One region of the Roseburia sp. OM03-7AC genome, then DNA from elsewhere that is predicted to be linked to it. Evidence: predicted binding sites of a transcription regulator. Region 1 holds the regulator's gene; each other region holds the start of a gene.
What was found. The regulator HrcA, encoded in region 1, represses chaperone genes, less so after heat shock. The targets are predictions, from matches to a motif close to TGTTAGCACTCNNNNNNNNNGAGTGCTAACA.

Region 1 (7,857 bases):
TAATAAAGAAGAAGTGGATGCTCTTTCCTTTATTGTATTTAAGGATACCGCCTATGAGCGTGGAAGAAAGATGTGTGAGAAGTTAAAGGAAGAGATTCCGAGACATTTATTTGAAATCCCGATTCAGGCAGCCGTTGGAAGCAAGGTAATTGCCCGTGAGACAGTAAAAGCAATGCGAAAAGATGTGCTGGCAAAATGTTACGGCGGTGACATCAGCCGTAAGCGTAAACTGTTAGAGAAACAGAAGGAAGGTAAGAAACGTATGCGTCAGGTGGGAAATGTAGAGATTCCACAGGAAGCATTTATGAGTGTACTGAAGTTAGATGAGAAATAGATGACAGGAGAACATAGATGGAACTTTATGTGCATATTCCTTTTTGTGTAAGAAAATGTGAATATTGTGATTTCTTATCAGCACCTGCGGACGAGCGGCTACAAAACCGCTACGTGGGTGCTCTTTTGCATGAAATCAGATATTACGGACAGATAATGGGACGTCCGGCTCTTTCTACTATATATATAGGGGGCGGAACACCGTCTCTTTTAGCACCGGAATATATCGCACTTCTTTTAAAACAGATTCAGGTAAGCTTTGAGGTGGAAGCAGATGCAGAGATTACCATAGAATGTAATCCCGGAACTTTAAATGAGGAAAAACTTCTTACTTATAAAGAAGCAGGCATTAACCGTCTCAGCATAGGGTTACAGTCTGCCTTTGATGATGAATTAAAGATATTAGGAAGAATCCATACTTACCGGCAGTTCTTGGAGAATTATGAATGTGCCAGAAGATGTGGATTTGAAAATATCAATGTTGATTTGATGAGTGCCCTGCCTTATCAGAGTACGGAGAAATTTGTTACCAGCTTAAAGCGTGTCATAGCATTAAAACCGGAGCATATTTCAGCCTATTCCCTGATTATCGAAAAGGGAACACCATTTTATGAAAAATACAAATTCGAGGCAGTGCTCCGGGAAGCCGGAAAGCCGACAGAGCATCTGCCATCTGAAGAGACAGAGTATGAGATTTATAAAAAGACTCAGGAGATTCTTGCAGAGGCAGGTTATGAGCATTATGAAGTATCCAATTATGCAAAGCCGGGGAAAGAGGCAAGGCATAATATCGGATACTGGAAGCGGGTGCCGTATCTTGGGGTAGGACTTGGGGCAGCGTCCCTGATTGGAGAAGTACGCTACAGTAATATAAGAGAGATTGAAGCGTATATCAAAGCATGTGGTAATATTTCGGCGAAGGAAATAGATGGAGTACCGGCATTGAATCTCCATGAGAGTGCAGATGCAATCAGCCGCCATGCCCAGATGGAAGAATTCATGTTTTTAGGCCTGCGTATGTTAAAGGGAGTTACAAGAACAGAATTCAAAGAGACTTTTGGCGTGGAAATAGAAGCAGTATATGGCGAAGTCTTAAACCAGCTTCAGGAAGAGGACTTAATCGAGAAAAAAGCCGGTGTAATAAAGCTCAGCGACCATGGCATGGACATCAGCAACTATGTACTCGCCCAGTTTTTACTGGATTAAGTAGTGCGGTGTTGAACCGCATTGAATCAGAACAAATCTAAAGAAAATATAAAATTATAAAATTCTGTTGACAAAAAAAACGAATGGTGCTATCTTAAGTACATAGAAATTAGCACTCTTTCAAGTTGAGTGCTAACAACTAAGAAAAAGCAGTACAAAAAGCTTTTTCAAATACCTATAAAAGTTTCATTTTCAGGAGAACGTGAATGAACGAGAACGAATTAGATGAAAGAAAAACAAAAATCTTAAATGCAATCATTCGCAACTATCTGGAAACAGGTGAGCCGGTTGGTTCAAGAACCATTTCCAAGTATACGGATTTGAACTTAAGTTCCGCAACAATCCGGAATGAGATGTCGGACTTGGAAGAGATGGGATATATTTTGCAGCCACATACATCGGCAGGAAGAATTCCATCCGATAAGGGATATCGCTTCTATGTAGATAATCTGATTGCAGAGAAGGACAAAGAAGTATCCGATATGAAAGAGTTCGTAATTGAACATACGGAGAAGATGGAACAGGTATTGCAGCAGGTGGCAAAGCTGTTGGCGAACAATACGAATTACACCACCATGATAACAGCACCGCAGTATCACCACAACAGCCTGAAGTTCATCCAGTTATCCAATGTGGATGATGAACATATTCTGGCAGTTGTCGTATTGGAAGGCAATCTTGTGAAAAATAAGATGATTCCGATAGAAGAGCCGATAGATAATGAGCATATGTTAAAACTTAACATGCTTTTGAATACACATTTAAATGGATTGTCATTAGATCAGATTAATCTGGGCACCATAGCAGTGTTGAAAGAGAAAGCCGGTATCCATTCCAAAGTCATCAGTGATGTATTGGATGCAGTAGCAGAAGCAATCAGCGAAGACGAGGATTTGGAGATATATACCAGCGGTGCAACGAATATCTTAAAATATCCGGAGTTATCGGATTCGCAGAAAGCAGGAGAGCTTTTAGATGCGTTAGAAGAGAAGAAACAGTTAGTAAGTCTGGTGACGGATAACCTCAGCAATGAGGAGAACGGCATACAGGTTTATATAGGAGATGAATCTCCAATTCAGACCATGAAGGACTGCAGTGTGGTAACAGCTACCTATGAACTTGGTAAAGGCGTGAAGGGAACGATAGGAATTATCGGACCAAAGCGTATGGATTATGAGAACGTCATGGATAATCTGAAAAATTTGAAATCACAACTAGAAGGCATATTTGATAAGCCGAAGAAAGAATAGCATAGAAAGGTGGTAAGGAAGTGGCAGAAGAAAAGAAAGAAGAAGTGCTTGAGGAAGTATTAGAAGACTTAGAAGCAGAGGATGCAAAAAAGCAGGAAGAAGCACAGAATACCGCCTCAGAAGAAAAAGAAGTTGAGGCAGAAGAAAAAACGGAAGATACCGAATCTGAACCGGAAGAAATAGAGAAAGAAGATGAGGAGAAAAAGAAAGGTATCTTTAAAAAGAAAGACAAGAAAGATAAGAAGGACGAACAGATTGAAGATTTAACCGACCGGCTGAAACGTCAGATGGCAGAATTTGAAAACTTCCGTAAGAGAACGGAAAAGGAAAAGAGCCAGATGTATGACATGGGAGCCAGCGCAATCTTAGAGAAAATCCTTCCAGTTATCGACAATTTTGAAAGAGGGCTTGCAGCTGTACCGGAAGAAGACAAAAACAATGGCTTCGTAGAAGGTATGGATAAGATTTATAAGCAGATGATGACAGTGCTGACAGAGGTTGGTGTAACACCGATTGAAGCAGCCGGTCAGGAGTTTGACCCGAATCTCCATAATGCAGTAATGCATGTGGAAGATGAAGAACTCGGTGAGAATGTAGTAGCCGAGGAGTTACAGAAAGGTTACAAGTACAAAGAAAATGTAATCAGACATAGCATGGTAAAAGTAGCGAATTAAGCATAGGAGGATAAGAACATGAGTAAAATTATTGGTATTGATTTAGGAACAACAAACAGTTGTGTGGCAGTTATGGAAGGTGGAAAACCTACCGTTATAGCAAACCAGGAAGGTGCAAGAACAACACCATCTATCGTAGCATTTACAAAAACAGGTGAGCGTCTGATTGGTGAACCAGCAAAACGTCAGGCAGTAACCAACGCAGAGAAAACAATCTCTTCCATTAAGAGACATATGGGAACCGATTACAAAGTAAGCATTGATGACAAACAGTATTCTCCACAGCAGATTTCTGCAATGATTTTACAGAAATTAAAAGCTGATGCAGAAGGATATTTAGGAGAAAAAGTATCAGAAGCAGTTATTACTGTACCGGCATACTTCAATGATGCACAGCGTCAGGCAACCAAGGATGCAGGTAAGATTGCAGGACTTGATGTAAAACGTATCATCAACGAGCCGACAGCAGCAGCACTTGCTTATGGACTGGACAACGAAAAAGAACAGAAAATTATGGTATACGACTTAGGTGGTGGTACATTTGATGTATCTATCATCGAAATCGGTGACGGAGTCATCGAAGTATTATCTACAAATGGTGATACCAGATTAGGTGGAGATGATTTCGATAACAAGATTACACAGTGGATGATTGACGAATTCAAGAAAGCAGAAGGCGTTGATTTATCTACTGATAAGATGGCTCTTCAGAGATTAAAAGAAGCTGCAGAGAAAGCTAAGAAAGAGTTGTCTTCAGCAACAACAACCAATATCAACCTGCCTTTCATTACTGCAACAGCAGAAGGACCAAAGCACTTTGATATGAACTTGACAAGAGCAAAATTCGATGAGTTGACACATGACTTAGTAGAAAAAACAGCAATCCCGGTACAGAACGCTATGAAAGATGCAGGCGTAACCAATGCAGACTTAGGCCAGGTATTATTGGTTGGTGGTTCTACACGTATCCCGGCTGTTCAGGATAAAGTAAGACAGTTAACAGGCAAAGAGCCAAGTAAATCCTTAAACCCGGATGAGTGTGTAGCACTTGGTGCTTGTATCCAGGGTGGTAAATTAGCAGGAGATGCCGGCGCAGGCGATATCCTTCTTCTGGATGTTACGCCATTGTCACTGTCTATCGAGACCATGGGTGGAGTTGCAACAAGACTGATTGAGAGAAATACAACAATTCCTACAAGAAAGAGCCAGATTTTCTCAACAGCAGCAGATAATCAGACAGCAGTAGATATCAACGTAGTACAGGGTGAGCGTCAGTTCGCAAGAGATAACAAATCCCTTGGACAGTTCCGTCTGGATGGTATCCCACCAGCACGTCGTGGAGTTCCTCAGATTGAAGTTACTTTCGATATCGATGCAAACGGTATTGTAAACGTATCAGCAAAAGACTTAGGAACCGGAAAAGAACAGCATATTACAATTACTGCCGGATCTAACATGTCTGATGCAGATATCGATAAAGCAGTAAAAGAAGCAGCTGAATTTGAAGCACAGGACAAGAAGAGAAAAGAAGCAATTGACACCAGAAATGATGCAGATGCCTTCGTATTCCAGACACAGCAGGCATTAGACCAGGTTGGAAATAACCTTGATGCGGCAGATAAATCTGCAGTAGAGGCTGACTTAAATGCACTGAAAGCTTTAGTAGATGCAAATCCACAGGCTGAAAACATGACAGATGATCAGGTTGCTGAGATGAAAGCAGCAAAAGAGAAACTGATGGAAAGTGCACAGAAAGTATTTGCTAAGATGTATGAGAATGCTCAGGCAGCTCAGGGAGCCGCTGGTGCAGGCCCTGATATGGGAGCAGGTGCAGCCGGTGGAGCAGCTGCAGGTTCTGCAGATGATGATGTGGTAGATGCTGATTACAAAGAAGTATAATTCTACAGATAAAAAGCAGTAGAAAGGGTTGGCAGTTTTACTGTCAACCCTTACAAACGGTAAAGAGGGAATAGATTATGGCAGAACAGAAAAGAGACTATTACGAGGTCTTAGGCGTTGATAAAAACGCAGATGACGCAGCAATAAAAAAAGCATATCGTGTCCTTGCCAAAAAATATCATCCGGATATGAACCCGGGGGATAAAGAAGCAGAAAAGAAATTCAAGGAAGCATCTGAAGCATATGCAGTACTGAGCGACCCGGAGAAGAGAAAACAGTATGACCAGTTTGGTCATGCAGCCTTTGATGGAGGTGCCGGCGGAGCAGGCGGATTTGATTTCTCAGGTATGGATATGGGAGACATTTTTGGAAGCTTTGGAGACATTTTCGGAGATTTCTTTGGCGGCGGAAGACGCAGCAGCAGCAACGGACCGATGAAGGGAGCCAATGTACGTGCCAGTGTCAGAATTACATTTGAAGAGGCAGCATTTGGCTGTGAGAAAGAAATTGATTTAGTATTAAAGGATGAATGTAAGACCTGTCATGGTACAGGAGCGAAGCCGGGAACCAGTCCGGAGACCTGTAGCAAATGTCAGGGAAAAGGAAAAGTGGTATATACCCAGCAGTCCTTATTTGGTATGGTACAGAATGTACAGACCTGTCCGGAATGTAACGGAAGCGGTAAAATTGTTCGTGACAAATGTCCGGACTGTCGTGGAACCGGCTACATTGCCAGCAGGAAGAAGATTAAGGTCAGCATTCCTGCCGGAATTGATAACGGTCAGAGTGTAAGAATCCGTGAAAAAGGTGAGCCGGGTGTAAATGGCGGACCAAGAGGAGATCTTCTGGTAGAAGTAGTAGTATCCCGCCATCCAATCCTTCAGAGACAGGGCATGGATGTATATTCAACAGCACCAATCAGTTTTGCACAGGCAGCATTGGGCGGAGAAGTAAGAATTACAACCATTGACGGCGATGTGGTCTACGAAGTAAAACCTGGTACACAGACCGACACCAGAATCCGTCTGAAAGGAAAAGGAATCCCATCCCTGCGTAACAAGGCAGTCCGTGGTGACCAGTATGTTACACTTGTGGTTCAGGTTCCGACCGGATTAAATGAAGCTGCAAAGGAGGCACTGCGCCAGTTTGATGCAGAGACCGGTAATTCATTAAAGACACAGAATGGTGCGGCAGGCACGAAAAAGAAAAAGGGATTTATGGGAAAAATTAAAGAGTCCTTCGATGATTTATAAAAATGATAAAGCTGTTTCCTGAAAAATGGAGGCAGCTTTTTTTACGCGAGTAGCGAGAAAAATCGCATGCTTGCATGCAGATTTGGCGAGCACCGCGATAACTCGAGAAACTCGCAAAGCGTGTTTCTCGTAGTTGAGTATTGTGATAACTCGGGAAAACTGCAAAAGTGAGTTTCTCGTTGTTGCATTTTGTGACAACATATTGTATACTGTTTCTGATTCATAAGTTTTTTGTAACCATATGTTGATTTAGGCAACCGTTTATGAGACAAGGAGAGAGATTTATGAAGCAGCATAACAGCGCTGTGATTAAGAAGGATGCAGCACAGTTTGATAAATGGTGTTTTCAGCAGACTGTGGAACTGGAACATACAAGGAGAGAACTGGAAAATTCCAAACGCGAGATGGAACACCATCAGAGGGAGTTAGAACGTCAGAAGCGGAAATTCGAGATGGAGAAGAATCTTGAACAGGAGCGGATGAAGCGGGAACAGCATCTTTTTGACATGAAGTGGAAAATATTAGAAAGTGAACTTCAGAAACTTGCTGCCGAAAAGCAGAAAATGGAGCGTCAGAGAGACTTTTACAGCAGAGTACATGAATTTGAACAGGAGAATAGAAACCAATCATCCAATGTGGTGAAGGGAGAAATGTTCTTTATGGGCGTGGGCAATGAAAAATCATTGCGGAAGCGTTATAAGGATTTGATTAAAATATATCATCCGGATAATCTCAATGGAGACACCGGTACCATTCAGGAAATTAACCGGGAATATCAGGTGCTGATGCAGAAACTGGAAGTAAAATATCAGTAATAAGATTGCAATAATAGCACAGCAATGACATAGCAATAAACAGGAAAATCAGCGGGCAGAAGAAATATGTTCCGCTGTTTTTGTGTTACCAGACATGCATAGGCGTCGCTATGTATCTAAAGAAGCTGTCTGCTGGTTGCCGTTGATTCCCTTACAGTTGCGAAAAATAAAAAGCTATGTTAAGATTAAAATGTTTGCTTTTTATAATAGAAGGTTAAGATAAGAACAGGAGCAGAAACTATGAAATGGGATAAATATACAATAGATACAACAACAGAAGCTGAGGATTTTATCAGCATGATGTTATCAGAAAATGGCATTGAAGGAATTGAAATCGAAGATAATGTACCATTGACGAAAGAAGAAACAGGAGAAATGTTTATTGATTTTCCGCCGGAGCTTCCACCAGACGAAGGAAAAAGCAAAG
Region 2 (7,857 bases), on a different contig from region 1:
CACTTTGCTAGGGGCGCCTTTGGCTGAGAAACGCATCTGCGTTGACCCTTATTACTTGAACCGGATAATACCGGCGTAAGGAAGCACATAGTTCAACCTCCTGGCAGAGTATCATCTTTAAGGAGGATTTTTTTATGTCAATTTTTGCAACATACGACGGCTCATCTTACCAGCTTACCACCGCAGGTTTTACAGCCCTCGTTATCATCATGATTGCCATTCTTCTGATTGGCTGTGCTATCTTCGGTGGAAAGAAGAAATTCAGTGCAAAGCAGCTTGCATTTTCGGCTATGGCAATTGCCCTTGCCATGGTAACTTCCATGATTAAACTTTTCGATATGCCAATGGGCGGTTCCGTTACTTTACTGAGCATGTTATTCATCGTTCTGATTGGTTACTGGTACGGTCTGGGTGCCGGCTTAACCGCAGCTTTTGCTTACGGAATTCTGCAGTTAGTCGTGGACCCTTACATCATCAGTGTTCCACAGATGTTAGTGGACTACCTCTTCGCCTTTGGTGCATTAGGACTTTCCGGACTTTTCAGCAAATCCAAACATGGACTTATCAAAGGTTATATCGCTGGTGTATTAGGCCGATACTTCTTCGCATTCCTTTCCGGCTGGATTTTCTTCGGCATGTATGCTCCGGAAGAATTCCCGAATGCAGTGGTATACTCTCTTGCTTACAACGGTGCATACCTTGGTGCAGAAGCACTTATTACATTAATCATTATCTGTCTGCCACCAGTCCAGAAGGCATTGAATGCCGTTAAGAATATGGCAAATTCATAATATGGTTCTGTCCAAAAAGAGCGTCTTTCCTAATTAGGAAAGAACGCTCTTTTTGATTACGCGAGTAGCGAGAAAAATCGCATGCTTGCATGCAGATTTGACGAGCACCGCGATAACTCGAGAAACTCGCAAAGCGTGTTTCTCGTAGTTGCATTTCTGTATTTTCTTAATTTGTCATTAATTACATCTGAATCCATCCAAAAGCATTTGCTATGGAACTGATTAAAATAATCGCTGCAAAGATCGGACAAAGGTATTTTATCATCACCGTAAATATCTTTTTCCTGCGGAACGGGTTGCCGCCCCGGGTTACTTCTTCTTCAATCCGCTGCACTCCCACCACTCTTGATACCAGAAGGCAGGTTGCAATAGCTGCAATCGGCATCATCACGGAGTTCGTCAGGAAATCAAAGAAATCAAGAATCTGCATTCCGATAATTTTTACATTCGCCAATGGTCCATATCCCAGTGTGGAAAGACTTCCCAGAAGAAGCATTACAATGCCGACAATTACCGTTGCTTTCCGTCTTTCCCAGCCCAGTTCATCTTCAAAAGTCGATACTGCACTTTCCGTTAATGCAATAGAACTTGTGATTGCTGCAAACAGCACCAGTACAAAAAACAAAATTCCGACTCCGGTTCCAAGTCCCATGCTGTCAAATACTTTTGGAATCGTAATAAACATCAATGATGGCCCCGCCTGCAGTGTTTCCGGATTTCCACCGGAAAATGCAAAGACTGCCGGAATAATCATCAGCCCTGCCATCATGGCAATCGCTGTATCGAAGATTTCCACGTTCTTCGTGGACTCCTCAATAGAAACTTCCTTCTTCATATAAGAACCAAAAGTAATGAGAATTCCCATGGCAATGGACAGGGAATAAAACATCTGTCCCATGGCTGTTACTACCGTCATCCATGAAAAATTTTCAAGATTTGGAATCAGAAAATATTTAACTCCTTTTAATGCTCCCGGTCTGCTTACGGAATAAACCGTTATTAATATAGAAAGAACAACCAGCACCGGCATCATAAATCTGGATACCCGCTCAATACCATTCCGGACTCCGGCAAAGATAATCCCCAGCGTAAATACTGCAAAAAAAGCAAAGCAGATTTCTGTGGAAAGCCCGCTGGAAATGAAATCGGAAAAATATCCATCCGATGCAAGCTTACTGCCATTTCCCCTGATATATTCCACCAGATATTTCATTACCCAGCCGCCAATTACAGAATAATATGGCACGATTAAAACCGGAATAATCGCATTTATCCAGCCACCGAAAGAGAGCCAGCGGGATTTTCCAAAGGTATGATATGCTCCCACCGGGCTCTTCTTCGTCATTCTTCCGATAGAAGTCTCCGCCATAATCATCGTATATCCAAAAGTCAGTGCAAGTATAATATAAATCAGCAGAAAGATTCCTCCCCCATACTTTGCCGCAAGATATGGGAATCTCCATATGTTTCCCAGTCCCACAGAAGCGCCTGCTGCTGATAATACAAACCCTATCTTCCCCGAAAATGTACTTCTTTTCTCATTCTGTGTCTTCATTTTGTTTTTTCTCCTAAACTCATAATTTCCATGACGCAAAGTTATAGAAATCATAACACAGTCTCATAGTTCCTGCAATATTCTTTCCTTTTTATCATGCTACCCCTTATTTCCCCCTATATTTCTGCATTATATCTCCATATATTTCATTTGTTTTTACAGTGCATTTCCATGTTTTTTCTTTGTTTTTGCACAATTTGTGTTTTTTCACAAATTTTTCACAATTTTATTAGCACTCACCTCTTGACAGTGCTAATAATTGGTGCTATAACGTAGTCAGAACAAAGGAGAGGAACAAAAAGAGGTTCCTAAAACATCCCAGTTCCAAAGAAACAAGGTAAACAAGCATAGATAGATTTATTTAAAAAAGGAGAGATGACTTATGTTGATGCCTAGTATTTTTGGAGAGAATTTATTTGATGACTTCTTTGAGGATTTTCCATGGATGGACGATAACATGGATATGAAAAAAACTGAGAAAAAACTTTACGGTCGTAGAGCCGCACGTCTGATGAAGACAGATATAAAGGAGCAGGACAATGGTTACGAACTGGTCATTGATTTACCTGGATTTAAGAAAGACGAAGTAAGTGCTTCCTTAGAAAATGGTTACCTGACCATCAGTGCCGCCAAAGGCTTGGATGAGGATGATAAAGATAAGAAATCCGGCAAGTACATCCGTAAGGAACGTTATTCCGGAGCCTGCAGCCGAAGCTTTTATGTTGGCGATGCCGTTACCGAAGAAGATATCAAGGGCGAATTTAAACACGGTATTTTAAAACTCTTCGTTCCGAAGAAAGAAGCAAAACCTGCAGTAGAAGACCACAAATATATTGCAATTGAAGGATAATTTCAGACATTGTATTTCAGATATCTGATGATGTAAAAGAAAGGAAGCATGTTATTATGTCAGATAAAAATCCAAAACATCCATTAAAGAAGAAGAAAGTAAAAGCAAAAATTAATGTAGCCGACCATGAGGCTGTTGAAGAAGCCAGAGAAGCTCACAGAAATAAAAAACATTATTATTAATTACAACAATTATTTTCAGGAGGAATGACTTATGTTAGTACCAAGTATTTTTTCAAACAACTTTGTAGATGATATATTCGATGATGTATTTCCATTCGGAGCTTACAATGCTCCTGCAGCAGACAACCGTGCTGCCATGAACACTGACGTTAAGGAATTTGACGACAGATATGAACTGGAATTTGAACTTCCGGGCTTTAAGAAAGAAGATATCCAGGCTGAGCTGAAAGACGGATACCTCATCGTCAATGCCAAACACCAGGACAACAAGGACGAAAAAGGCAAAGATGGCAAATATATCCGTAAAGAACGTTACTATGGCTCTTACCAGCGTAGCTTCTATGTCGGAGATGGCGTTACTCAGGATGACATCAAAGGCGGTTTTGAAAATGGCATCCTGACTCTGACCGTTCCGAAGAAAGAAGCAAAACCTGCAGTGGAAGAAAAGAAATATATTTCCATTGAGGGATAATACCAGGATAATTAAAAGGAAAAAGGGGCGGTGTGAGTATTCACACCGCCTCTCCTTTTTATGTAAGAAACACGCTTTGCGTGTTTCTCGTAGTTTAGCTGACATTACTTTATCGTCGATGCCCGCTGTCTGATATTCTTATTAAAATTAATCACATTGTGATTATATTCTTCATCCATCAACTCGGAATGAATCATAAAATCTGCAGTTGCCTTATTATTTGCAATCGGGATGTCATATACCTGTGCAATACGAAGCAGCGCTTTTACATCCGGGTCATGAGGTGCTGCAGTAAGCGGGTCTGAAAAGAAAATAACGAAGTCTATTTTTCCCTCTACTATCTTGGCACCAATCTGCTGGTCGCCACCCAGCGGGCCACTATTATAGCCCTTAACCGGCAGTCCCGTCTGGTCTGTAATCATCTTTGCAGTTGTTCCTGTTCCACACAGAAAATGTTTCTTTAAAGTCTCTGCATTGTCTTTACACCACTGAATCAGTTCTGCCTTTTTCCCATCATGGGCAATCAATGCAATATTTTTCTGTTTTCCGATTGTCAAAGTAAGAAAATCCGGTTCCATACTCATATTGTGTCTTCTCCTTTATTGTATTATTTTCCAACCTTTTCATTTATCAAGTGAAAATCAACTCCTGATAAACAATTGCAGCTCGCCAATCACGCTTATATGTTGACTTGCTTACGTTCATTATAACATGACAAGATGATTCCAGACAATATTGGGGTAGAAATCTTCATATAAAAAACGAGCACACCTAACAGTGTACTCGTTTTTTTCGTCGATGCGACAGGATTTGAACCTGCGACCTCTGCGTCCCGAACGCAGCGCTCTACCAAGCTGAGCCACGCATCGTTATTCAGTTCTTTCACACGCTCAACTATATTAGCATATATCACATTTTTTGTCCAGTAATATTTTTATTTTCTTTTCTACTTAATCGTTTTATGTTATACTTAAGTTAATCATAAGAACGGCTTTTACAATTCCGAAACAACTTTTTTTACCAGAGAAAGGCACATTATGGAGAACAACCAGAGACCAACAATTGCAATTATGTTAGGTGACACCCAGTCCAGCTACTCAGAAGACTTACTTCGGGGCTTCTATACCTGTGCCAGAGAAGAAGATATCAATATTATTTTTCTGATGGGACCTCAGATGCCACAATATTGTAAAGATATTTTATCCTGCAGTTTTGATGGAGACTATAATTATCAGTTTGATACGATTTATGATTATGTGCATTTTACCAGACCGGACGCACTCATTATTACCTATGGTTCTCTTTCTATTTTTAAAAGTAACCAGGTAAAGGCAGACTTTCTTTCCCATTATAAAGATATTCCATTTCTGATGTTAGAGGACACACCAGACGATCCGGACATTCCATATCTGATTGCTGACAACTACAACGGTATGCGGCAATGTATCGAACATCTTGTGAATGTCCATGGCTATCGTAAGATTGCTTTTGTAGCAGGACCAGCTAACAACAAAGACTCCAATGAACGGCTGAAAGCCTACCGCGATGTTATGGCGGAACATCAGCTTCCGGTCACGAATGATATGGTCGTCTACGGCAACTACTCAGAGCTTGTCACCGAGCAGGTGGAATATATCCTAGACCACAACCCGGAATTAGAGGCAATTGCTTTTGCAAATGATAATATGGCAAAGGCAGGATACCGCGTCTGTGCTGCAAGAGACCTTTTGGTGGGACATGACATTGCCATTACCGGTTTTGACGACATTGACCACGCAAAAACCATGGAGCCACCACTGACCAGTGTTTCCCACAGCAGCTTCCAGTTCAGCTACCAGGCATTACAGAATGCGCTTATGCTCTGTCAGGGAAAGAAGCCACAATCCTGCCGGATGTCAGCCATTTTTCACCAGAGAAGCTCCTGCGGCTGCCAGCTGCACACCGGCTTTACCACACTGCGTCATATCAGCATGGAGCAGCTGCACGATTTTATACACCAGCAGGTCGATGCTATGGCTGAGGAATTATTCTCTTCCATTTCATACGAAAAAGATCGTAATTACTATACCGAAGTTCTACATGCATATTTTGAAAATATATATGAAGAAATCTTTATCCGGAAGGGAACTGACTTCTCCAACGAGCCTCTGATTCGTTATCTGAGAAAGCTTACTGCATATCCCCATATTTCCGGAGAAATGCTCCTAGAGCAACTTACTTCATTACTCCGTACACTGATTAACTTCTCGGAGGAGGAACTGCTGCAGACACAGCTTTCCGGCATTTTATCCTTTACCCAGCAATACGTTCATTCTGCGGATGTCTTCCAGCTGGAAAAAGAAATCATGGATTCTAACCGGAAAGCCTGGTTTGTACCTTCCTTTACAAGAGATTTGATTAACTCCGGTGCCAATTTCAAAGAAACGATTACACATATCATGGAGCGGCTGCATCTGATGAATGTCAAAAGTTCCTTCTTTTTCTTCTTTGACAAACCGGTCATTCATCAGGAAAATGAGCTTGCAGAGTATCCGGACGAAATCTATCTGGCAGCATATTACCATGATGAAAAATCAGTCTACCATGAACCGGGCAAACGTCCAAAAGTAACGACTGCCAATGGATTTTCCAGTTTTCTTCCAAAGGAACACAGCCACTGCTATACATCATTTATCCTCTTTTCCGGAGATGAACAGTTCGGTCTGCTGCTTTGCGAAGTGGAACAGAAAGATATTTCCTTTATGCAGATTTGCAGTCTCCAGATTGGTGCACTTCTGCATTTCATTCAGTTAAATGCCAGCGAACGTCAGATTCAAAAAGAATTGCAGGATTCCATGAAAGTCATTCAGGAGCAGAACAGCATCTTAAGCTATATCTCCGAATATGACGACTTAAGCCAGCTTTTGAACCGCCGTGGATTTATGGAACGGGCATCCCATGCCATAGAATCCAATTCCGGCAAAAAGGCTTATCTTCTCTTTGGTGACTTAGACCACTTAAAAGAAATCAATGACTGTTTCTCACATCTTGCCGGTGATTTTGCATTGCGTACCGTATCTGAACGGCTCCGGAAATGCCTGCCGAAAGATGCCATTACTGCAAGACTCGGTGGAGATGAATTTGTATCCTTTATCTTAACAGATATACCGGATTTCAAAGAACAGCTTTTAAAGAATCTGAAAACAGAGAGTGATGCTTTTAATACCGTATGCGATAAACCTTTCTATGTAGAAATCTCTGTCGGCATCTACGAATTCTACTGCAATCCGCAGATGGACTTGACAGACATTCTCAAGCACTCTGATGCAATCCTCTACGAGGAGAAAGCAAAACGTCGCAGCAGCATCAAGAAAGTCTGATTTCATATCATCCTTCCGAAGGAAAGAATGTATATGACATATATAAATGCCGGATGGTAAACCATCCGGCATTCTTTCATTATTCGTCCATTCCCCATTTGTCTTTCATATACTCTTTTCCGAATCCAGAGCCAATATTTTCATTGATTCTACGTCCGAAGCAGGCATAAAATCCAATAACAGCTGCAAATATAATAATTCCAATTAAAACAACCATAGTAAACACCCTCCCTGCATCACTTTGTTTTTCCAAGTATAACACAAGTATTTTGTAATGTCACTTGTCTTTTTCAGAATGCCACAAGTCTTCCTTCATAAGGAGACAGTTCTATATTTTTTTCCTGCAGCTCCTGTATTTCTGCCGAAGTAAGTTCCACTTTGTCAGGGCCTGTATTCAGCACTACCAGCACCCGGTCTTCTTCATAGCAGCGGGAAAATGTATAAACACCGGTAACATCATTACAATAGATGGTGCGATAATTTCCCCTGCGTAATGCCGGATGCTCTCTCCGAAGTGCTATCCACTCCTTGAATTTTCCGATTAAATTATCCTGATACGGCAATAAAGACTGTGGTTCAGTTTCATCTGATTGTCCGGATGCTCTCTGCCAGTCCATGGCTGCCCTGTATTCTGATTCTTCCGTACCA
Region 3 (7,857 bases), 150 kb from region 1:
GGAAAATGTCTTTACAGCAGGAGATATGCATCGTGGACAGTCCCTGGTTGTATGGGCAATCCGTGAAGGAAGAGAAGCAGCCCGTGAAGTAGACGAAAGTCTGATGGGATATTCTTATCTTTCCGTACAGTAATGAAAATTACAATATAATGATAGAAGAAAGTCGTCTGACTATGGTGACGCCGGAAGGTGAGCTGTGGCAGGCGGCTTTTTCGTGGTTGACACATTCTGCTTTTGGGGCATAAAATAATCCTTGTGACAAAAAGAACGAGAAGAAGAAAACAGCGAAAGGACATAAAGAGAATGAGCAGGAAAGCAGTATTTTTTGATATTGATGGAACATTGTGGGACGAGCATTTTGTGATACCGGAGAGCACAAAGGAAGCAATCCGGAAGCTACGGGAAAATGGACATCTGGCATTTCTCTGCAGCGGAAGAACCAGAGCATTTATTCAGGATGAAAGATTGCTGGCACTGGGATTCGACGGAATTGTGGCAGGCTGCGGTACCTGGATAGAGCTGGATGGAAAAACACTTTTTTATAAAAAATTAGAACAGGAATTGATAGAGGATACCATACATATATTAAAAGAGTATGGAATTCCTACGGTATATGAGGGAAGCCGGAATTTGTATATGGATCTGGAAGAATTTGAAGAAGACCCTTATGGCTTGAAACTAAAAGAGACATTGGGAGAGGATTTGCTGCCGGTAACGGGAAATGAAGCAATTATGGAAATCAGTAAGTTTTCCTGCTCTACACCGGATGATGCTTATCTTAAGGTACTTTCCCATTTGGAAGAGAATTTCACACCGCTGGTGCATGATGCGGCATGCGCAGAGTTTATTCCAAAAGGATTTTCCAAAGCGTCCGGCATCGAAAAAACCTGTGAGCTTCTTGGTATTGAGAAAGAAGATACCTATGCATTTGGAGACAGTATCAATGATGTGGAAATGTTAAAGCATGTGCAGCATGGAATTGCCATGGGAAATGGTACCAAAGCAGCAAAAGAAGCAGCGGATTATATCACAGCATCATTGCACGAAGACGGCATTTATAAGGGATTGGAGCATTTTGGACTGATTTCATAAACAAATCTAAAAAAAGTATTAAATCGTTACAAATTGCAGAAAGTGAGAAAACGAGAGAAAAAACGAGATATCGAGAAAAAATATAAGGAAACAAGAGAAAAATAAAAAATGGTCAGGCTTGCGAAAAAGAGACGCAGAAACTATTATATGACTATCGGTTAGCACTCGGCTTGAATGAGTGCTAATAAAAAAGAAAGAAAACAAAGAGACCGAATCAAGGAGGCAATGAATCATGAAATTAGTACCATTATCAGACAGAGTTGTATTAAAACAGTTAAAAGCAGAGGAAAAAACCAAATCCGGAATTATCTTAGCAAGTGCTGCACAGGAGAAACCACAGGAAGCAGAAGTAATCGCAGTTGGTCCTGGCGGAGTGGTAGATGGCAAAGAAGTTACCATGCAGGTAAAAGAAGGTCAGAAGGTTATTTATTCTAAATATGCCGGAACAGAAGTAAAACTGGATGGCGAAGAATATATCATCGTAAAGCAGAATGATATTCTTGCAGTAGTAGAATAATCGAATTGATAATTGGTAAATAAAACAAATAATAAAATAGGAAAATAGAAGAAAGAGGTAAGAAATTATGGCAAAGGAAATCAAATATGGAACAGAAGCCAGAACAGCATTAGAGGCTGGAGTTGATAAACTGGCAAATACAGTCAGAGTAACAATCGGACCAAAAGGAAGAAACGTTGTACTGGATAAATCATATGGAGCTCCATTAATCACAAACGATGGTGTTACCATTGCAAAAGAAATCGAATTGGAAGATGCATTCGAAAATATGGGCGCACAGCTTGTAAAAGAAGTAGCAACCAAGACCAATGACGTCGCCGGTGATGGTACTACAACAGCAACTGTTCTTGCACAAGCAATGATTCAGGAAGGAATGAAGAACTTAGAGGCTGGTGCAAACCCAATCGTTTTAAGACGTGGTATGAAGAAAGCAACTGAAAAAGCAGTTGAAACAATCGCAGCAATGTCTTCTAAAGTAACCGGAAAAGACCAGATTGCAAAAGTTGCATCTATTTCCGCAGGTGATGAAAGCGTTGGCAACATGGTAGCAGACGCAATGGAAAAAGTTTCCAATGATGGTGTTATTACCATTGAAGAGAGCAAGACCATGCAGACAGAGCTTGACCTGGTAGAAGGTATGCAGTTTGACCGTGGATACATTTCCGCATATATGTGCACAGATATGGATAAGATGGAAGCAGTTTTAGATGAACCGTACATCTTAATTACCGATAAGAAAATCAGCAACATTCAGGAAATCCTTTCACTGTTAGAGCAGATTGTTCAGTCCGGTTCCAAACTTCTTATCATTGCCGAAGATATCGAGGGTGAAGCTTTAACTACATTGATTGTAAATAAACTGCGTGGAACATTTAACGTAGTAGCAGTAAAAGCTCCAGGATATGGCGACAGAAGAAAAGAAATGTTAAAAGATATCGCTATCCTTACCGGTGGTCAGGTGATTTCAGAAGAAGTTGGCCTGGAATTAAAAGATGTTACTATGGCACAGCTTGGCCGTGCAAAATCTGTTAAGGTTAAGAAAGAGAACACCGTTATCGTTGATGGTGAAGGAAATAAAGAAGAAATTCAGGCAAGAATCGGCCAGATTCGTGCACAGCTTGAAGAGACAACATCTGAATTTGATAAAGAAAAATTACAGGAAAGACTTGCAAAACTGGCAGGTGGCGTAGCAGTTATCCGTGTTGGTGCTGCAACAGAGACAGAAATGAAAGAAGCAAAACTTCGTATGGAAGATGCTTTGAATGCAACAAGAGCAGCAGTCGAAGAAGGAATCATCGCAGGTGGCGGTTCTGCATACATCCATGCATCCAAAGAAGTTGCAAAGCTTGCTGAGACATTGGAAGGTGATGAGAAGACCGGTGCAAAGGTTATCTTAAAGGCATTGGAGGCTCCATTGTATTACATTTCCGCAAATGCAGGTCTCGAAGGTGCAGTTATTATTAATAAAGTAAAAGAGTCCGCTCCTGGTATCGGATTTAATGCAGCAACAGAAGAATATGTAGATATGGTAGAAGCTGGTATCCTTGACCCGGTTAAGGTTACAAGAAGTGCTTTGCAGAATGCAACATCTGTAGCATCTACATTACTTACAACGGAATCTGTTGTAGCAAATATCAAAGAAGATGCTCCTGCAATGCCGGCAGGAAACCCAGGTATGGGAATGATGTAATAAGAAAATAAAATATATTACTGAAAAGTAAGGATAGAGAGCTCCTGGCTGCGGATAATGCAGTCAGGAGTTTTGCTATGCAGTTTTTTCCTGATGTTAGTTTTTTTGGGGGCAGTTGTTTTGATTTGCAAAATATGTTACAATTATTTCATTGTGTAACATGAAGTCTGAATAGCAAGGAGGAAGAAAAATGGGAAAGGTAGTTATTCTTACAGACAGTTCCAGTGGAATTCGTCAGGCAGAAGCGCAGCAGTTAGGGATTAGCGTATTACCAATGCCTTTTTTTATAAATGGTGAAACACTGTTTGAGGATATCAATCTGACACAGGATACATTTTATGAGCATCTAACAGATGGAGCTGAGATTTCAACATCCATGCCGGCAGTAGGAGACCTTACAGACCGTTGGGATGAGCTTTTAAAAGAATATGATGAAATAGTATACATTCCTTTATCCAGTGGATTGAGCAGTTCCTGTGAGACAGCAACAGCATTATCTTCAGATGAAGAGTATGAGGGCAAGGTTTTTGTAGTAAACAATCAGAGAATTTCTGTAACACAGAAACAGTCCGTATTTGATGCAATCAGGCTGTCAGAGAGTGGCAAGAGCGGAAAAGAGATTAAAGATATTTTAGAGGATGCAAAATTCCAGTCCAGCATTTATATCATGGTAGATACCCTTTACTATCTGAAAAAAGGTGGAAGAATTACACCGACAGCAGCAGCACTGGGAACATTGTTGAAATTAAAACCAGTATTACAGATTCAGGGTGAAAAGCTGGATGCTTTTGCAAAAGCCAGAACGGTAAAGCAGGCAAAAAGCATTATGATAAAAGCAGTAAAAGATGACTATGCATCCCGCTTTAAGGAGTGTCAGGATGAGATGCAGCTTTGTATTGCATACACTGGAGATATAAGTGCAGCGATGGAATTCCGCAAAGAAGTGGAAGCAGAATTTGGGATTACAGACATTATGATGGATCCGCTTTCTTTAAATGTATCCTGCCATATCGGACCGGGAGCATTAGCACTTGCCTGTGCAAGAAAATTATAAGATTTAAAGTGTAAATTCTCGGTAAAATTGATTGACCAACCACAAAATATTGTGTAAACTTGAAATAGTTTAACTTGTTAATGCATAAAAGCAAGTAACATATCATGGTAAAACCAAGGAGGAAAATGAAAATGGCATTTTGTGGAAATTGTGGCACACAAGTGGGTGATGATGCAGATTTTTGCCCGAATTGTGGCCAGAAATTAAAAGGGGAGATGGAACAGCCGGCAGAGCAGGCAGCACCGGTACAGGAACAGCCGGCAGAGCAGGAAACACCGGTACAGGAACAGCCGGCAGAGCAGGAAACACCGGTACAGGAACAGCCGGCAGAACAGGAAGCACCGGTACAGGAACAGCCGGCAGAACAGGCAGCACCGGCACAGGGACAGCCGCAGCAGGGACAGTTCCAGAGTCAGCCGCAGCAGGGACAGTTCCAGAGTCAGCCGCAGCAGGGACAGTTCCAGGGACAGCCGCAGCAGGGACAGTTCCAGAGTCAGCCGCAGCAGGGACAGTTCCAGGGAAGACCACAGCAGGGACAGTTCCAGGGAAGACCACAGCAGGGACAGTTCCAGGGACAGCCGCAGCAGGGACAGTTCCAGGGACAGCCACAGCAGGGACAGTTCCAGGGACAGCCACAGCAGGCACGCCCGCCTAAGAAACCATTTAAGATGACGAAACAGTTATGGGCATTGCTTATTGCAGTCATTGCAGTTGTAGTAGTTGCAATTGTTGCACTTGTGGTAGTGAAGAATCAGAAAAAGAAAGTAAATATCAACGATTATATTTCTGTAGAGTATAACGGATATGAAACAGCAGGAACAGCATATGTTGATTTCGACGAGACCGGATTCAGTGAAGCTGTTATCAAGGCACAGGGAAAGAAACTTAAAAATGTAAAATCTCTTGATGACCTTGACTGGAGTGACCTCACAGATTTGATGGGAAGCAGTAACTGGGATTTGATTGACAGTATTACTTTTGATGTGAAACCGGATTCAGACCTGTCAAATGGTGATGTGGTAACCGTTACTGCTTCATGGAATGAAGATTATGAGAAAAAAGCAGGAGTTAAAATTCTTTCCAAAGAACAGGAATTTACAGTAGAAGGACTGGAAGAAGTAAAAGAAGTTGATCCGTTTGAAGATATCGAGGTAACCTTCTCAGGAACACCACCTTATGTATATCCAAACTGGACAAATAATTCAGAGGATGACTATTTACGTTATCTGTGGTTCAACTTTGAAGATTATGACAGTCTTGATGTCGGAGATACCGTAACTTTAACTGTTGATGAGTCAGAAGAGAATGCATTGGCAAATGGTTACAAATTCACACAGACATCAAAAGAATATACTGTATCCGGAGTAGATTCTTATGTAACATCTGCTGCAGATATTTCAGCAGACAATCTGGATTCCATGAAAAATGAAGCAACAGATGCGTTAGATGCATATTTTGCAAATAACAATTCCTATATTGGAAATTCCGGATTCAGTTATGAAGGTTCTTATTATCTGGTTGCAAAAAACAGTGATACATGGGGTGATACGAACGTCCTTTATCTGGTATTTTCGACAACTGTAACCAGTGCAGAAAATGCATTTGAGCCAACTGTTGTATACTTCCCGGTAAAATATACAAATATTATGGCATTATCCGATGGAAGCCAGAACTTTAATACATATGGTGATATCGAAGGATATACTGATTTAGAGTATGATGATGGATGGGATAATGTTGAGGGTTATACAGATGGGGCACAGATGTTTAATGATCTGGTTGTAACTCAGAAGGTTGATTATACTTACGAAGTAACTGATAATTTAACTCAGTTTGGAAACTAAAGGAGAAGAAAATGAATTCTGGAAATGATTTTACAAAGCACATTCATGTGAAAAATATCATTCGTTTGTTATCTATTTTATTAATGGTATTTTTCTTTGTGCCATCATTTATGGTATCCTGTGCTGGATATGGAAATATTAAAATTAGTGCTTTTAAAGCTATGACAGGTATTAAGATAGAAGGCGAAAGTGTAACAGATCCAAAAGTAATCTGCATTATAATGCTGCTGCTTCCAATCGCTATGCTGGCTCTCTGGTGCTTAAAGAGCGTATTAAAAGACAAAATTGCTGCAATCGCATCCGGAAGCTGTGCAGTTGTTGACTTTATTTTCTGGATTGCACTTTGCGTCGGAGTAAATAAGGAAGCAACAGATAATTACTGTACAGCAAAAGTTACAGCCGGATTTATATTTAATATCTTATTTATTCTGGCAATTGTAGTGTTGGATCTGTTGATTATTATCAACGTACTTCAGGCTGAGAAACCATTAATCAGACAGAAAATGATGAACGGATATCAGGGAATGCCACAGCAGAATATGTATGGAAATGTGCCACCACAGCAGGGACAGTTCCAGGGACAGCCAATGCCGCCACAGCAGCAGGGACAGTTCCAGGGACAGCCAATGCCACCACAGCAGCAGGGACAGTTCCAGGGACAGCCAATGTCGCCACAGCAGGGGCAGTTCCAGAGCCAGCCAGTACAGCCACAGCAGCCAGTACAGCCGGTATGCAGTAAATGTGGTGCTCCGCTTGTAGCTGGAAATAAGTTTTGTACCAAGTGCGGAAATCCGGTTGCATAAACTGGAATATGAAATAAGTAATAAGTAAAGTAGAAGCCCCATCGTCTGATTATTCAGAGGATGGGGCTTCTTTTCTGCGTGCTGCAGCATTGCAGGCTCAGGATTTTATACAGCCTGACTGCGGAGCTGTTTCTTTTTCCGGTTCTTCCAAACAAGATAGGAAATCATAAGCGGTACACCGGCACCAATCCATGCTACCGGGCTTGCCAGACGGACTGACCAGTATCCATATGGATTTAAAAGGAGCCATACGACACCGACACGGCAAATCATTTCAAAGATACCGCTGACCATAGGCATGATACCTTTTCCAAGTCCCTGCAAAGAAGTACGGTAAAGGTAAATAAGGGCAAGAAAGAAGAAAAAGCAGCTGATGGTATTTAAGTACTGTGTGGCATAACTGTAAATGGCTTCCGTCGGTTCGCTTAAGAAAAGGGAAACAATGGAACGTCCAAATACAGTACAGATGAATGCAGCAATAGCAACAGTTCCAAGGGCGATTCCAAAGGCCTTCTTCATGCCATCGAAGATGCGGTCATATTTTCCGGCACCTAAGTTCTGACCGCAGTAAGTAGACATTGTGGTTCCAAGAGCCGGCATTGGCTGGGTAGAAATCTGTTCTACCTTGGATGCAGCAGTAAAGGCTGCAACAGCACTGGAACCAAATACATTTACTGCAGACTGAAGAATCATGGAACCAACAGCTATCAGAGAGTAGTTCAAAGCCATCGGGATACCAAGTCCCATCATCTGGGCGGTTGTCACGCGGTCGATGTAGTAATCACTTTTTCTGGTGCGGAGAATCGTGAATTTACGGTACATATAAATAAGACAGAGAACAGCGGAAATACCCTGTG

Region 2: the regulator HrcA is predicted to act here: its motif matches at 2,574-2,604, upstream of DXB39_RS13905 (Hsp20/alpha crystallin family protein).
Region 3: the regulator HrcA is predicted to act here: its motif matches at 1,249-1,279, upstream of groES (co-chaperone GroES).

The regions. Positions count from the first base shown of each region.
Region 1 covers NZ_QTZJ01000001.1:735,473-743,329, reverse strand. The annotation lists gene lepA (translation elongation factor 4) at 1-334, shown strand, start outside; gene hemW (radical SAM family heme chaperone HemW) at 352-1,539, shown strand; gene hrcA (heat-inducible transcriptional repressor HrcA) at 1,746-2,789, shown strand; gene grpE (nucleotide exchange factor GrpE) at 2,810-3,463, shown strand; gene dnaK (molecular chaperone DnaK) at 3,482-5,362, shown strand; gene dnaJ (molecular chaperone DnaJ) at 5,440-6,615, shown strand; gene DXB39_RS03640 (molecular chaperone DnaJ) at 6,900-7,430, shown strand; gene prmA (50S ribosomal protein L11 methyltransferase) at 7,671-7,857, shown strand, end outside.
Region 2 covers NZ_QTZJ01000013.1:23,441-31,297, forward strand. The annotation lists TPP riboswitch at 1-99, shown strand, start outside; gene thiT (energy-coupled thiamine transporter ThiT) at 135-791, shown strand; gene DXB39_RS13900 (sodium-dependent transporter) at 973-2,346, opposite strand; gene DXB39_RS13905 (Hsp20/alpha crystallin family protein) at 2,729-3,196, shown strand; gene DXB39_RS15170 (hypothetical protein) at 3,253-3,378, shown strand; gene DXB39_RS13910 (Hsp20/alpha crystallin family protein) at 3,410-3,850, shown strand; gene DXB39_RS13915 (methylglyoxal synthase) at 3,955-4,428, opposite strand; tRNA gene DXB39_RS13920 (tRNA-Pro) at 4,646-4,719, opposite strand; gene DXB39_RS13925 (GGDEF domain-containing protein) at 4,888-7,209, shown strand; gene DXB39_RS14810 (hypothetical protein) at 7,289-7,426, opposite strand; gene DXB39_RS13930 (glycoside hydrolase family 13 protein) at 7,500-7,857, opposite strand, start outside.
Region 3 covers NZ_QTZJ01000001.1:883,272-891,128, reverse strand. The annotation lists gene DXB39_RS04410 (glutamate synthase subunit beta) at 1-133, shown strand, start outside; gene DXB39_RS04405 (Cof-type HAD-IIB family hydrolase) at 304-1,092, shown strand; gene groES (co-chaperone GroES) at 1,325-1,609, shown strand; gene groL (chaperonin GroEL) at 1,677-3,299, shown strand; gene DXB39_RS04390 (DegV family protein) at 3,490-4,353, shown strand; gene DXB39_RS04385 (zinc ribbon domain-containing protein) at 4,485-6,197, shown strand; gene DXB39_RS04380 (zinc ribbon domain-containing protein) at 6,209-7,000, shown strand; gene DXB39_RS04375 (MATE family efflux transporter) at 7,106-7,857, opposite strand, start outside.